Linked DNA regions of Pelosinus sp. IPA-1. The protein of the gene in region 1 interacts with the protein of each later gene in a pairwise test. Links are inferred from orthologs where the notes say so. Each region holds a gene or a part of one and is shown on either strand. Other genes may lie near its edges.

What was found.
Region 2: the proteins of QSJ81_RS24585 (region 1) and ndk interact in binary tests that used the Escherichia coli proteins (3 or more experiments, as listed by UniProt). The link is inferred for Pelosinus sp. IPA-1 from one-to-one orthologs.

Annotation. Positions count from the first base shown.
Region 1 is NZ_BSVC01000015.1:48,336-56,355, reverse strand. Bases 3,186-6,024 are described here. They hold QSJ81_RS24585 (5-formyltetrahydrofolate cyclo-ligase), read left to right. Parts: upstream 3,186-4,227; coding sequence 4,228-4,821; downstream 4,822-6,024. Other genes in these bases: QSJ81_RS24570 (phosphohydrolase), read left to right, coding at 5,929-6,024; QSJ81_RS24575 (hypothetical protein), read left to right, coding at 5,592-5,948; QSJ81_RS24580 (PP2C family protein-serine/threonine phosphatase), read left to right, coding at 4,874-5,578; yajC (preprotein translocase subunit YajC), read left to right, coding at 3,869-4,165; tgt (tRNA guanosine(34) transglycosylase Tgt), read left to right, coding at 3,186-3,802. Outside these bases: Holliday junction branch migration DNA helicase RuvB, read left to right, coding at 1-254; QSJ81_RS24605 (SpoIID/LytB domain-containing protein), read left to right, coding at 281-1,618; tRNA preQ1(34) S-adenosylmethionine ribosyltransferase-isomerase QueA, read left to right, coding at 1,632-2,651; more of tgt, read left to right, coding at 2,690-3,185; more of QSJ81_RS24570, read left to right, coding at 6,025-6,594; protein translocase subunit SecD, read left to right, coding at 6,753-7,958; protein translocase subunit SecF, read left to right, coding at 7,971-8,020. UniProt on the Escherichia coli protein: Involved in the removal of 5-formyltetrahydrofolate.
Region 2 is NZ_BSVC01000004.1:127,435-135,512, reverse strand. The notes cover bases 4,944-7,840. They hold ndk (nucleoside-diphosphate kinase), read right to left. Parts: upstream 6,652-7,840; coding sequence 6,235-6,651; downstream 4,944-6,234. Other genes in these bases: htpX (zinc metalloprotease HtpX), read right to left, coding at 7,297-7,840; QSJ81_RS10325 (gamma carbonic anhydrase family protein), read right to left, coding at 6,665-7,177; QSJ81_RS10335 (cob(I)yrinic acid a,c-diamide adenosyltransferase), read right to left, coding at 5,706-6,209; fusA (elongation factor G), read right to left, coding at 4,944-5,372. In the rest of the region: QSJ81_RS10355 (sugar ABC transporter permease), read right to left, coding at 1-488; QSJ81_RS10350 (xylose ABC transporter ATP-binding protein), read right to left, coding at 491-2,008; QSJ81_RS10345 (sugar ABC transporter substrate-binding protein), read right to left, coding at 2,084-3,127; more of fusA, read right to left, coding at 3,288-4,943; more of htpX, read right to left, coding at 7,841-8,078. UniProt on the Escherichia coli protein: Major role in the synthesis of nucleoside triphosphates other than ATP. The ATP gamma phosphate is transferred to the NDP beta phosphate via a ping-pong mechanism, using a phosphorylated active-site intermediate.

The DNA.
Region 1 (8,020 bases):
AATGCGGTCTTGATAAGACAGACCGTAATATGCTGTTAGCTATAATACAAAACTTTAAAGGCGGCCCTGTAGGTCTTGATACTTTAGCAGCTATTATTAGTGAGGAGAACGAAACTATTGAAGATGTGTATGAACCTTTTTTACTGCAAATGGGATTTCTACAACGTACTCCTCGGGGGAGAGTAGCCACACAAAAAGCCTATGAACATTTAGGTATTTTATACAAGGTGGACGAGCAAGGTAATTTATTATAAGCCTTACTACTGAAAGGAGTATTATTTTGAATTACAAATTCTCTACTATTTTAGTGACATTGCTTTTAACAATGATTTTTTTTCTGATGCCTGTGTATGGCTATGCCTCAGAAAATAATATTCGAGTCGGAATTTGGTCAAGTCAACGTAATTTATTAATTTCAGCCGATGTTGATTTTGAAGTAACGAATACGGACAACGGTCAATCATTAGGGAAATTTGCAATGAATGAAAAAGCAGTCATTGCATTTAAAGAAAATGAAATTACACTGAATGGCAAGCGTGTGGATGCTACTAAGTTAAGCATTATGAAAATTATAAATGATAAAGATCACTCAATTGAGGTAAATAAAAAGAAGTATCGTGGTACTATTGATATTCATATTACAAATGGTAATACTGGATTGACAGTTGTAAATACATTGCCGATTGAACAATATCTATATGGCGTTATTGCCAAAGAAATTTCCCCCAATTGGCCTATAGAGGCTATTAAGGCGCAGGCGGTTGCAGCTCGTACTTATGCTTTATACAATATGAATAAACATCAACGTGATGGTTATGATGTTTGTGCTACCACTGACTGTCAAGTTTATGGTGGGAAAGATAGTGAAGCGCTAACGGGAATTAAAGCTGTTGATGCAACTACTGGACAAGTCATTTTGTACAAGGGGAATCCTATTGCTGCTTTTTTTCACAGCAGCTCAGGCGGATATACGGAGAATAGTGAAAATGTTTGGGGGACCTATCTGCCTTATTTACGCGGAGTGGTTGATTATGACCAAAAGTCTCCTCAATATAGTTGGGAAAAGCAACTGACCCCTAATGAATTAGAAGAAGCAATTTCTCGAAGTGGGTACAATATCGGGAAAATAAAAGCGATTGGAATTTCACCTTTTACTAATCAACCCATGAAGATAAAAGATCGTGGTGTGTCTGGGAGAGTAAAAGTTATAGAAGTTATTGGAACTACGGGGAGTATTGAGTTAACCGGTGAAAAACTACGAAAAATATTATCTTTAAACAGTACTTTGTTTGATATTCGTTTTATGGTACCTGTTCAGAAAAGTATAGAATTTCAAATTGCTGATAACGTAGGTAATCAAAGTAGCAAAAAGGTAGAAATAAACTTACCACCAACAAATGAGAAAGGTTACGTTACAGATAAAGAAGATCTACGTCGCATTAGTGGAAATCCTAATGAAATAATTGTTATTACTGGTTTTGGCTGGGGGCATGGAATTGGCTTATCCCAATGGGGAGCTAAAGCAATGGCTGAGAAAGGTCCCCAACAAGATGCTACATATTTTAAAGAGATCTTGAAACACTATTATCAGGGCGTTGAGATAAAAAAAGTATTCTAAAGGAGTTTCATGAATGTTGTTATCAGAGTTTGATTATTTTTTACCAGAGGAATTAATTGCTCAACATCCTTGTGAGCCGCGTGATCATTCACGCCTATTAGTTTTAGAAAAAAATACAGGTGCTATATCACATCAGCACTTTTTCGATTTACCCCAATATTTGAAAGCTGGTGATACTTTAGTTTTTAATGATACAAAAGTAATTCCAGCAAGATTGATTGGTACGAAGGCGGAAACAGGTGGAAAGGTAGAGATCTTTTTACTAAATAATAAATCGGGAAATGAATGGGAGGCCTTGGTTAAACCAGGTAAGAAGGCGAGACCTGGTGCCATCATTATATTTAGTGATTCATTATCATGTGAAATATTGGAATCTACCGATTTTGGAGGACGTGTTGTCCGTTTTATTTTTAAAGGTATATTTGAAGAAATATTGGATGAATTGGGACAAACCCCTTTGCCTCCATATATTACAGAGCAACTAGCAGATAAAGAAAGGTATCAAACTGTTTATGCACGTGAGCGAGGGTCAGCAGCTGCGCCTACAGCTGGCTTGCATTTTACTACTGAGCTGATGAAGCGTATAGAAGATTTGGGCGTACAATTAGCCTTTGTTACTTTGCATGTAGGATTAGGCACCTTTCGCCCAGTAAACACGGATGATATAACAAATCATGTTATGCATAGAGAATATTATTCTGTATCAACTGAGGCGGCTCAGCTTATTAATAATACCAAGAAGCAGGGGGGAAGAATTATAGCAGTAGGTACTACGGCTATTAGGACGTTGGAAACTGCTACAGTGAATGGTATTTTAGAAGCGAAAAGTGGTTGGACAGAAATATTTATTTATCCAGGGTATAACTTTAAGATGGTAGATGCGGCAGTGACAAACTTTCATTTGCCAAAGTCTACTTTATTGATGTTAATTAGTGCCTTAGCTGGAAAGGAAAATGTTTTTAAAGCATACAAAGAAGCCGTTGATCAAAGATATAAGTTCTTTAGTTTTGGGGATGCCATGCTAATTATATGAAATATAAAAATCAATTTTGCTAATCTAGGGAGGAAAACATGTCAGTTACTTATGAATTAGTTAAAAAATGTTCGAAAACAGGGGCGCGAGCGGGGCGATTACATACGCCGCATGGTACCTTTGATACACCTATATTTATGCCCGTTGGTACACAAGCAACTGTAAAAGCAATATCTCCTGAAGAACTTAAGGATATGGGAGCCGGGATTATTTTAAGTAATACCTACCATTTGTACCTGCGCCCAGGTCATGAATTAGTTAAAGAAGCTGGTGGTCTGCATAAATTTATGAACTGGGATAGAGGAATTCTTACTGATAGTGGTGGCTTCCAAGTCTTCAGCTTAGGTGACCTACGCAAAATTACTGAGGAGGGAGTCACTTTTCGTTCTCACATTGACGGGTCAAAACATTTTCTTTCGCCCGAAAAAGCGACAGAAATACAAATGGCATTAGGTTCAGATATTATTATGGCATTTGATGAATGCGTACCTTATCCTGCTGATCATGATTATGCACGAAAGTCTACGGAACGAACTACTCGTTGGGCCGAGCGTTGTAAAGAGGCCCATAAAAGAACCGATCAAGCATTGTTCGGAATTGTGCAAGGCGGTATGTATAAAGATTTAAGAACTATGAGCGCCAAAGATTTAGTTTCTTTAGACTTTCCTGGTTATGCAGTAGGTGGCTTGAGCGTTGGCGAGCCTAAACCATTAATGTATGAAATGTTAGAACATACTGTACCCTTGTTACCAGAAGGGAAACCACGTTATTTAATGGGAGTCGGTACCCCAGACTGCCTAGTAGAGGGCGTTATGCATGGTATTGATATGTTTGATTGTGTTTTTCCTACGCGTGTGGCGCGCAATGGTACTGTTATGACTAGTTGGGGACGACTTGTTGTTAAAAATGCAGAATATGCGAAAGACTTTAGGCCTCTTGATGAAAAATGTGGATGTTATACTTGTCAAAATTTTTCAAGAGCTTATATTCGTCATTTATTTAAAACCGATGAGATCTTTGGATTGCGCTTAACTACAATACATAACCTACATTTTCTATTGCAGTTTATGAAAGAAATGCGTAAAGCAATTATAGAAGATAATTTTGTTGAATTTCGAGGAGAGTTTTTAGCACAATATAACTTACGCTAAGAGGATTTGCGTTTTATGTGTGGAATATACTGTTAAGTGAGTATAAAAATGGGGGGTGAATTTGTAATGCCAGAAATTTCACAAGAAATGATGCAGACACTAGCGGCCTATGGCCCGATCGTTCTGATGGCCTTAGTTTTTTATTTTATATTGTATCGTCCACAGAAGAAGGAACAACAACGTCGTGCTGACATGCTAAGTAATTTAAAAAAAGGCGATCGTGTAATTGCCGCAGGTGGCATGTTTGGAACAATTACAGCATTGGATGCTAAAAAAGTTACATTAAAAGTATCAGATAAAATTGAAATAGACTTCTTACGTACTTCTATTCAATCTTACCAAAATGATCCTAAAAATGCATAAACATATGATATGCATTTTTTATTCCATCTATTAATAGGGAATAATAAAGGCAGGATATATTTGTGAAAGAGTGCAATAATGAAAAAGAAAAGTTACGTGCTAAGTTACTTCTAAAAAGAAGTAACTTAGACAAAGACGTTATTGCTGCCCAAAGTGACAATATGGCGAAACAACTGTTTGTTTGGCCATATTATCAACAGGCACAAGTTATAATGGTATTTTTGTCCATGGCAGATGAACCGCAAATGTTGAAGGTTATTGAGGATGCCTGGTTACAGGGTAAAAAAGTTTGTGTGCCGCATATGCGGCGAGAATTTGGTGTCATGGATGCTGCGACTATCAGTAATCTAAATGAGTTAGTACGAGGAAGATTTAATTTATTGGTACCTAACCCTACTACCCTAAAAATAGTTGATCCAAGTGTGATTGATTTAATTATTGTGCCAGGAGTCGCATATGATTACTCAGGTAATCGATTGGGAATGGGGGCAGGTTATTATGATCGATTTCTTCCCCGAGCTCCACAAGCAATATTAATTGGTGCAGTATGGTCGTCGCATGTTACAAAAAAGCTTCCCCATACCGAATATGACGTTCCAATGCATTATTTATTAAATGAAGATAGAATTATAAAATGTGAAAGAGGCAATTTATAATTTAATAAATTAGATAATTTTTATATTAGATTCTGTGCAGGGTGAATGAATTATGGAAATAAAGATAGGTATTGCCAAGATGAAAAAATATGCCGTAGAGGAATGCGGTGATAGTGTAGAGGTGGCAGAACGACCACGTGGTGGTATTTCTGCCATTTTGGCTGATGGACAGGGTAGCGGCAAAGCAGCTAAGATTACGAGCAGTTTGGTGATTAATAAGGCTGCGGCATTAATTGCTGATGGTGCAAGGGATGGAGCTGTTGCTAGAGCCGTACATGATTATCTGTATGCAATCAAAGATGGTAAAGTTTCTTCTACTCTTACCTTACTTTCTGCAGATTTGGATACGCAAACAGTGGTATTTAGTCGTAATTCAAACTGTCCAGTAATCGTCAAACATCAATTTGGTATGGATGTTTATGATGAAGAAATTAGTTCCATTGGTGTACATAAGCGCATGAAACCTTTAATGTATCAGATACCGCTCGAAATGGGCATGCTTTTAGTATCTTACACTGATGGTATTCAAGCGGCAGGACGTAAACGTGGTAAAGTTATGAACTTTGGTATGATTGAAAAAATAATTTCCGAAAACCATGCCGAAGATGCAACCTTTATTGCGGAGAGTATTCTAGAATATGCTTTAACATTAGATGATTATCGACCAGGAGATGATATGACTGTAGTAGTCATGGGCATATCAGATAAGGAAAGAGTGCATAATATACAAAAGATGAGTGTATCTTTTCCTTGTTAGTGTGGTGATATAAATGCGAGTTGTAGTGGCTGGTGTTTGTGTTTCAGGTAAGACGACATTAGTTAAAGAATTGCAGAAATTAGGTATTGATGCCTATAATGTTGCTCAGGAACACTCTACGATTAGAAGTCTATGGAATAGTAAGAAGCCTGATATACTAGTGGTTTTGGATGCAAAATTAGTGACAATTCGTCAGCGGCGTATAGTGCCGTGGGGGCAGGAAAGACTTGCTGTACAGCATGAACGATTAGTTGATGCTTGTGAGCATGCTGATTTATATCTCCAAACGGATGATTTGAGCAAAGAGGATGTTGTTCGAAAAGTACTAGAGTATATTGGGAGGAATAAACATGTCCAAGATTACGATTGAAGATTTAAAGAATGATCATGAAATTACTGTCTACCTTGCTTGCAGTACTGAATACCTTGGTCGTCTTGGTTTTACTGAACATGGTAAACGCCATGCTTCAATCATAGCAGACCGCGCCTATCATGTATTAAAGGATTTGGAATACTCGGAACGAGAATGTCAATTGGCTGCAATTGCGGGTTATATCCATGATATTGGCAATATGATCAATCGATATAATCATGGCGGCACTGGCGCTGTAATGGCCTACAATGTTTTATCCAGACTTGGTATGTCGCCTGAAGAAATTGCATTGGTAACGTCAGCAATTGGGAATCATGAAGAAGAGCGTGGTAATGCGATTAATCCCGTTGCAGCTGCTTTAATTTTGGCAGATAAATCAGACGTTCATCGCAGTAGAGTAACAAATAAAGACTTCGCCAAATTTGAAATACATGATAGAGTAAATTATGCTGCTAATAATAGCAAGCTGGTCATTGATAAACAATTACGAAAAATTGCTTTGGAACTGACCATTGATACCAAAATTTGTCCAGTAATGGAGTATTTTGAAATTTTTTTAGCGCGTATGATTATGTCAAGGCGAGCAGCAGATTTTTTAGATTGCCAATTTAGTTTAGTTATTAATAATAATCAGTTATTATAATGACATTCGTTGGTGTTGCATTGACATTATTATAAGCTAACGGATATAATTAAATTTGTGGAAAAAATAGGTTCTACCGCAATATTGTAAACTGGTAGAAGTTGTAGTATTTACACATAAATTCAAAAAAAGATAAGAAGGGAATGGGGGAGAAATCTTTGAGATGGGGGAACTTAACTAAATTTTTGGCGGTAGTTTTTGTGGTATTAGTAGCTTCTGGCTATTATATGTTACCGTTAGCTACTTCAATTAAACAAGGTTTGGATTTGCAAGGCGGTACTCATGTGGTGCTTGAAGCTGTGGATACACCAGAGGCAAAAGTGGATGAGGATGCTGTGCAGCGGGTAGTTAAGATTATAGAGAAACGTGTTAATGAAATCGGTTTAACGGAACCTATTATTCAACGTCAGGGTGAAAGACGAATTATTGTTGAGTTACCTGGTATTAAAGAGCCTGAAAAGGCAATTGAATTGTTAGGTAAAACAGCGTTGCTAGAATTTCAGGATGAAAGCGGCACTACTGTTATGACAGGTAAGGATTTAAAGGATGCTAAAGCCGAAATTGGCCAAAATAAAAATAATGTAGTCGCTTTGGAGTTTTCTGAAGATGGTACGAAAATTTTCGCAGACTTAACAACTAAAAATGTAGGTAAACATATTAGTATTTTGTTGGACAAGAAAGTTTTGACTAATCCAGTAGTAAATGAGCCTATTCCGAGTGGTAAGGCTATTATTACTGGCAGCAAGACAATAGAGGAAGCACAAAATTTAGCTATCTTGCTACGATCTGGTTCATTACCAGTAAAAGTAGATGTTATGGAAATGAGAACAGTAGGTCCAACACTTGGCCAAGATTCAAAAGATAAAAGTAAGGTTGCCTTTGCCATTGGTATTGGAGCTATTACTGTGTTTATGTTAGTTTTTTATCGTTTATCAGGTTTTGTAGCAACAGTAGCCTTAATAATCTATGTAATGTTGTTATTGTTTGGTTTAAAAATGCTTAATGCTACATTAACATTGCCTGGTATTGCAGGGGTCATTTTGTCCATTGGTATGGCGGTAGATGCCAATGTATTGATTTTTGAAAGATTTAAAGAAGAATATCATGCTGGTAAAACACTGCGGGCGGCAATGGATGCTGGTTTCAGCCGGGCCTTTGGGACGATTTTAGATTCGCATCTAACCAGTTTAATATCTGCGATTGTTTTATTCTTCTTAGGAGCTGCTCCAATCAAAGGTTTTGCCATTACCCTAGGATTGGGTATTGTATTGAGTTTATTTACGGCAATTACAATTACTAAGCTTTTGCTAAGAATGCTCATGCACGCTAACGTATTTAAAAACGGCAAAATTTTTGGGGCGTAGGGGGCATGTATAATGAAGTTTGATATTATTGGTAAAAGGTATTGGTTCTTTTTATTGTCAGC
Region 2 (8,078 bases), on another replicon or contig:
CTAGTAACACCGATAATTGCACCCTTAAAAGCCATCATACTAGCTAGAGTTACTATAAAAGCGGGAACTCCCCTATACGCAATCCAGTATCCTTGCCATAAACCTATTAGTAAACCTAATAGTAGTGTAATCAATATTGCTGATACAGTACCTACATTCATTTTTACCATTAATACGGCTGCAACAGCTCCAAGAAAGCCAGCAATCGATCCAACGGATAAATCAATATGGCCTGCTACCATGACCAGTACCATGCCCGAAGCTAGAATTGCGATTGTACAAGACTGCAAAAAAAGATTAGATAGATTTCTTGAAGTAATAAAAATGCCATCTGTCAATATTGTAAATATCAGCCATATCGCTAACAAAGCAATACCCATTGTATATTGTCTAATATTGTTTTTAATAGACCCTACTAAAATTTCCTTAAGTGAATTTGTACGTTGTATATTATTAGTACGAGTGTCTACCTTACTTGTTTCTCCCATAGTTAGATTCCTCCAGTTGCGTAAAATATTATCTTTTCTTGTGTTGCTTCTTCCCGTAATAATTCACCGCGAATTTTTCCTTCATGCATAATAATGATTCTATCGCTCATACCCAAGATTTCAGGTAACTCTGAAGAGATCATAATGATACTTACACCTTGTTTGACCAAACTATTCATAATATTATATATTTCGAATTTTGCACCAACATCTATCCCCCTAGTGGGTTCATCTAATATTAGCACCTTAGGCCCAGCCATCAACCATTTTCCCAAGACAATTTTTTGCTGGTTTCCGCCACTAAGATTTCCGACCTTTTGTTCTATTGAAGGAGTTTTAACATGTAACTCATCTACATATTTTTCACTCATTCTAATTTCTTCATTATCATTAAGGATATTGAAATTAGAGATCTTATCTAAACTGGAGAGGGAAATGTTTTTTTTGACATCCATCATTAATACAAGGCCATACTGCTTTCTGTCTTCTGACAGATAACATATGCCATTTTTTATAGCCTCTTTTGCATTATTTATAGTAACCTTTTTCCCATCGATTTTAATCATTCCAGAGTTTTTACTTCCATAACATCCAAAAATGCTCATAGCAAGTTCTGTTCTGCCTGCTCCCATTAATCCCGAAATGCCGACAATTTCCCCTTTATGTGCTTTAAAGCTGACGTTATTAATAATAATTTTGTCAGAAATTTCTGGACTATATACCATCCAATTTTCAACCTCTATAACTACTTCTCCTGGAGTATGCTGCTGATAGGGAAAACGTTGGGTCAATTCTCGTCCAACCATCCGTGAGATAATTTTATTTTCATTCATGTCTTTTGCATTTTCGGTACAAATAGTTCTTCCGTCTCTTAGAACAGTGATCGTATCAGCAATTTTTAGCACCTCATTGAGCTTGTGGGAAATATAGATACAAGTTACCCCTTTTTCCTTTAATTCAACGAGGATATTTAAAAGATTTTCAGATTCGGTTTCTGTAAGTGCTGCTGTTGGTTCATCTAAAATTAAAATATCTGCTTGTTTTGATATGGCTTTAGCAATTTCGACTAATTGTTGTTGACCAATCCCTAAATTTAAAACTTTAGTGGAAGGATTAATATCCAACCGAACTTCTTGTAGAATTTTTTCTGTTTCGTGAAAGGACTTATCCCAGTCAATAAATCCATTATTTTTAAATTCATTACCTAAAAAGATATTTTCACATATATTCATCTGTTTTACCAAGGCGAGTTCCTGATAAATAATAGCAATCCCTTTTTTTTCGCTATCTTTAATCTTGCTGAACTCCTGCACCATACCTTGCAATACGATATCACCACTATATGTACCATAAGGATATACTCCACTCAACACTTTCATCAAAGTTGACTTACCTGCACCATTTTCTCCTACAAGAGCGTGGATTTCTCCTTTCTTTACCCGAAATGTAACGTTATCTAACGCTTTAACGCCAGGAAACTCTTTTGTTATATTTATCATTTCAAGAATGTATTCACTCATTTATATACCACCTTAATGATTTTAGAGGAACAGTTAAATCTCCCTGTTCCTCTAAAATCAATTTAGTTATTTATACTATTTTTTATATACATCTTCTTTCTTTAAATATCCACTATCGATTAATACTTTATCTAAGTTTGTTTTATCAACAACTACCGATTCTACAAGAATGGCAGGGACATCTAATTTAACGTTATTAACCTTACCATTAACACCTGGATTTTCACCTTTTGCCATCTTTAACGCTGCTGCGATGGCAGCTTTTCCAAGTTCTCTAGTATCTTTAAAGACTGTCATCGATTGAGTTCCTTCAAGAATTCTTCTAGCTGCAGCTAATTCAGAGTCCTGTCCAGTGACAGGAATTTTTCCAGCTAAGCCTTGCGCGGCCATCGCTTGTATAGCTCCACCTGCTGTTCCGTCATTAGGAGCGAGAACTGCTTGAATATCATTTTTCTGAGCAGTTAGCACATTTTCCATATGTTTCATAGCTTCATCTGGTTTCCAATCTTTCACGGCTTGTTCTAATACAATTTTAATATCACCTTTATCAGCTAAAGGTTTGATATACTTCATAGCCCCTTCTTTAAATAGTTTGGCATTATTATCAGCAGGGTCTCCAGAAAGAACGACATAATTGCCTTTGCTGACTTTCTCGGTTATATATTTACCTTGAATTTCGCCGACTTTAAAATTATCAAAAGATACATAAAGGTCAACGTCAGAATCCAAAATTAATCGATCATAAGAGATAACTTTTACACCAGCAGCATGAGCCTTTTCGACGATAGCAGCTGCTGCTTTGCTATCATGAGGACCTACAATCAGAATTTTAACACCTTTGGTAATTAAATTTTCACATTGAGAAACTTGTTTTGCTGAGTCATTATCAGAAACTTGCACCTCTAGATCAACACCTATTTTTTTTGCTTCAGCTTCCATAGTTTCCTTATCTCTTACCCATCGTTCCTCTCTCTGAGTTGGTAGGGATAGACCAATTTTAATTTTCTCTACTTTCTGTTCCGATGTTGCTGCTGGGGCTTTTTGGCTGCAGCCTGCTAGCAGTGACGTCATCATAGTCAATGCCATTAGGATTGCCAAAAATTTAACCACTTTTTTCATTTAAAAGAATCCCCCTTTATGTTTTCAGTTTACCAATACATACTATTAACTAAATATTTGTAAAATTCCTTCAATTTGGAAATGTTTTTTTCTGTCAAATAGCGACATGATTTGAAATTAATAAAAATAACAGGCCTTTATAAGGCCTGTTACTAAGAAATCAATGTTCTTCAATTTTCTCTTTTTTACTAGAAGCAATAATCATCTCTGCAATACGTGGAGGCACTTCCTCATAATGAGAAAAGTTTAAGTCAAAAAATCCGCGTCCTTGCGTAATAGAACGTAAATCGATAGCATACCTAAACATTTCAGACATAGGAACTTGAGCTTTTATAATGCCAACCCCTTGATTGGCGGGTTCCATTCCTTGTATTCGGCCCCGCTTGCCGTTCAAGTCAGCAATCACATCACCCATAAAAGAATCTGGTACATTTATACTCACATTGCAAATTGGTTCTAATAATGCTGGTTTTGCTTGTAATGCTCCTTTACGTAAGGCCATAATGCTGGCAATTTTGAAGGCCATTTCTGAAGAATCTACATTATGATATGAGCCGTCATAGAGTGTTACTTTTACATCTACCATTGGAAAACCGCCTAAAACGCCGCCTGTTAGGGCTTCTCGCACGCCTTTTTCAACAGCAGGGATATATTGACGTGGCACGGATCCACCAAAAATTGAATCAACAAATTCAAAATTATTCCCTAGAGGCAGCGGATCTAATTGCAACCACACATGACCGTACTGTCCATGACCGCCACTTTGCTTTTTGTGTTTCCCTTCCACTTTAACCGTCCCACGAATTGTTTCACGATAGGGTACTTTAGGATTTGATATAATTACATCTACACCAAATTTACGTTTCATTCGTTCCGCCATAATATCTGTATGCAATTCCCCCATACCACTAATTAACAATTGCTTTGTTTCTGTATTTTTTACGACTTTAAAGGTTTGATCTTCATCCATAAGGCGATTTAGTGCATTTCCGATTTTATCTTCATCACCTTTATTTTTGGCTTCAATGCACATTGTAAACATAGGCTTAGGATACGATATTGATTCAAAAATAATAGGTTTTTCTTTTTCACAAAGTGAATCACCTGTTACTGTTTCCTGTAATTTAGCTACAACAGCAATGTCACCTGCATGTATAACGGGTAACGCTTCTTGGTGTTTGCCACGTAGGGTAAAAAGATTCCCAATTCTCTCTGTTTTTTCTTTCGATGAATTGTAGATTACACTGTCAGGCTTCATCATCCCTGATAATACTCTGATATAACTGAGACGTCCAACAAAAGGATCTGCAGTAGTTTTAAATACAATTCCAGAAAATTCATCTACTGTTTTCCGCTCTAAGATTTCTTTAGAAACTGGATGCATTCCTAAGATTTTGCTTGTTGCTGGGGAGGCTAAATAGTCGACTATCGTATTCATTACTTGTTGAACACCGATGTTTTTATAAGCTGAACCACACATAACAGGAAAAATTACTGATTGGTTAATGCCTTTATGTAAGCCAACCTTTATTTCATCTTCAGATAATTCATCACCTTCTAAGTATTTGGCTAAGAGATCATCATCTGATTCAGCTGCGACTTCAATTAATTTCTGCCTAAATTCGAAAGCTTTCTCTTGCAAATTATCAGGAATATCAGCTTCTACTATTTGTGTATTTTGTTTATTCGAGGGGATAAAAGCTCTCATTTTCACTAAATCGACAATACCGTTAAAGCTCTCCTCAGCACCAATTGGAAGCTGAATAGGCAAGACCATAGGACCAAATTTATCTTTCATTTCTTGAATGACGCTATAAAAATCAGCGTTTTCCCGATCCATCTTGTTAATAAAGGCAATTCGTGGCAAATGCAATTCATTTGCATAATTCCATGTTTTTTCCGTTTCTACCTCAACACCTGATGCTGCACATAACACAACTAATGCACTGTCAACAGCTCTTAAAGCACCCTTTACTTCACCAATAAAATCAGCATATCCGGGAGTATCAATAAAATTGATTTTATGCTCTCGCCATTCACATGGGGCCAACGCTGCGCTAATTGTTACTTTTCGCTTAATTTCTTCTGGCTCAAAATCTGTCATTGTCGTTCCATCATCCACACGACCTATACGGGTTGTTGCTCCTGAATTAAATAATAAGGATTCCGCGAGACTTGTCTTACCAGCACCACCATGGGCTACAATCCCCACATTTCTAAGTTTATCACTTCTGTATTCCTTCAATTTAATTCCCCCTATATTAATTTAGTCATTCTCCTACACTAATTAATATAACTTATTTTTACAATTCTCTGTCAATACTGAACTTTCCTTCTTTTCAATTTATTTATCCTTAAAAATTAATAACCGCCCATAATAGGCGGTTATCATTACTCAATTCAAGAGCTTTTGCAAAACAATTGCATGATTTTACGCAGTGGCTTAGGTATTGCCATAACATAAATTTTTAAAGGTTTCACCGCGTTCTCCCCCTTATTACTTAACATGATACACAGTTTATACATTTATAGTGTATGCTGTTATAGTAGTAATGGTGTATCATACTTTCTTGCGATACTAATCTTGAGCAAGCTCCACACGAGCCAGCATAAAACACAGATCAGATAATCGATTTAACAGGACTAAAACTTTTTCACTAACTATTTCTTGCTTAGATAGGCGAATAACTTGTCGTTCCCCTCTTCTAGCAGTTGTTCTTGCCAAATCCAAAGCAGCAGCACCTGCGTTACCACCTGGTATTATAAATTCATTTAAAGGAGGTAATTGAGCATCAATTGTATCAATAAATTGTTCCAATTGCTTCACATGTTCCTCGTTAATATAATGGGTATCAGCATTAATACTAGCTAACTCAGCCATTACTAGCATTAAGGTTTTCTGTACACTAAATATAATATCCTTACTAGACGATTTACTGCATGAAACCCTAGCTAATCCTAATGCAGAGTTAATTTCATCAACGGTGCCATATGCTTCAACTCTAAGACTATCTTTATCAATACGTTCACCTGTTAATAAGCCTGTAGTTCCTTTATCGCCTGTTTTAGTATAAACTTTCATAAAAACCTCCTAGTTATTATAAAGATTAAGAAATGAGTTCACTGTCAGTAAAAAAAGTTCGGATTTCTTTTTTTGCACTTTCTAAACTATCAGATCCGTGAATTATATTATTTCTAACATTTAGAGCAAAATCCCCACGGATAGTCCCTGGTGCTGCATCCAATGGGTTTGTTACCCCCATCATAGTCCGTGCTGTTTTTATGGAATTTTCACCAGATATAACCATAGCAATCAGTGGTCCAGAGATAATAAAAGTAACTAGCTCTTGAAAAAAAGGCTTATTTCGATGGTCTTGGTAATGAGTCTCAGCTAATTCTTTCGATAATTGCAACATTTTTAAGCCAATAATTTTAAAACCTCGTTTTTCAAATCGATCAATAATTTGTCCACAGACCCCTTTAATAACTGCATCGGGTTTTAATAAAATCAAAGTTTTCTCCATGTCTCTCATCCCTTCAACGATAATATAGTGATTCTTCGTAATAGGTAAGGGCAGACTGTCTAATTGTTTTAATTTCTTCCTCTGTGACTGTACGTATCACTTTACCTGGCGACCCCATCACCAAAGAATTAGGGGGGATTTTTTTGTGCTCTGTTATCAGAGATCCTGCCCCGATAATACAGTTCTCACCAATTTCTGTATAGCTCAATATAGTTGCCCCCATGCCAATAAGACAATTGTTTCCTATATGACATGCATGCAAAATAACACCATGCCCAACAGTAACATAATCACCTACTACAGTATCTTGGTTATGCATAACGTGTATGGTACAGTTATCTTGTATATTTGTATATTCGCCGATACTTATAGGATGAACATCCCCACGTATAACAGTGTTAAACCATATATTTGCATGAGAGGCAATTGTAACATTACCAATAATATATGCACCACTTGCTAAAAATACATTATCATTTATGGTAGGTGTAACCCCCTTAAATGAGATTACATTTTGTTTTTGCATGAATCATCAATCCTTTTATATAGTATAGTACAATCAGTCGTCATACCCTGTAATTGAGCATAGAAATATGAAATAGCTGATTTTTTAAAAAGCCTCTGATTATTTCAGAGGCTTTTTTCTTAACGTACATTTTTTGCTAACTCTTTTAATTTAATAACCCTGTCACTAGTAGTAGGGTGAGTACTAAATAACCTCATCATCCAACTACCAGCACCACTAAACGGATTAACAATAAACATATGAGATGTAGCTGGAGTTGCTTCCAACATTACTTTATCTTTCGCGTAATATTCAATTTTTTCCAAGGCATTAGCAAGAGATATTGGATTTCCGGAAATTGAACTACCTATTTTATCTGCCTGAAATTCTCTTGCACGTGAAATTCCTAATTGAATTAGAGTTGCAGCTATAGGAGCTAATAATACTAAAAAAATAAATTCTACAATACTTGTAACCCCAGAACTTTCTTCATCATTGTGATTTCCTAGACCTAAGAATGCCGTCCATTGAGCAATATTGGCAATCATAGTAATGACACCAGCGACAGTGGCTACTATCGTACTTACGAGAGTGTCATGATTTTTAATATGGGCTAACTCATGGGCAATTACACCCTCAAGTTCTTCATCCTTAAGTACTCGCATGAGACCTGTAGTTACTGCTACAGCAGCATGCTTAGGATAGCGACCAGTTGCAAAAGCATTCGGCACATCAGTATCAATAATATATACTTTGGGAATCGGAAGCTTAGCTTTTTTTGCTAAGCCAGAAACCATCTTAATTAAGTCAACGGCATCTTGGGGGGGAACTTCTCTTGCACCATACATACTAAGAACTATTTTATCACTAAACCAGTAATTAACAAAATTCATCAGCAGAGACACTACGAACATAATTGTCA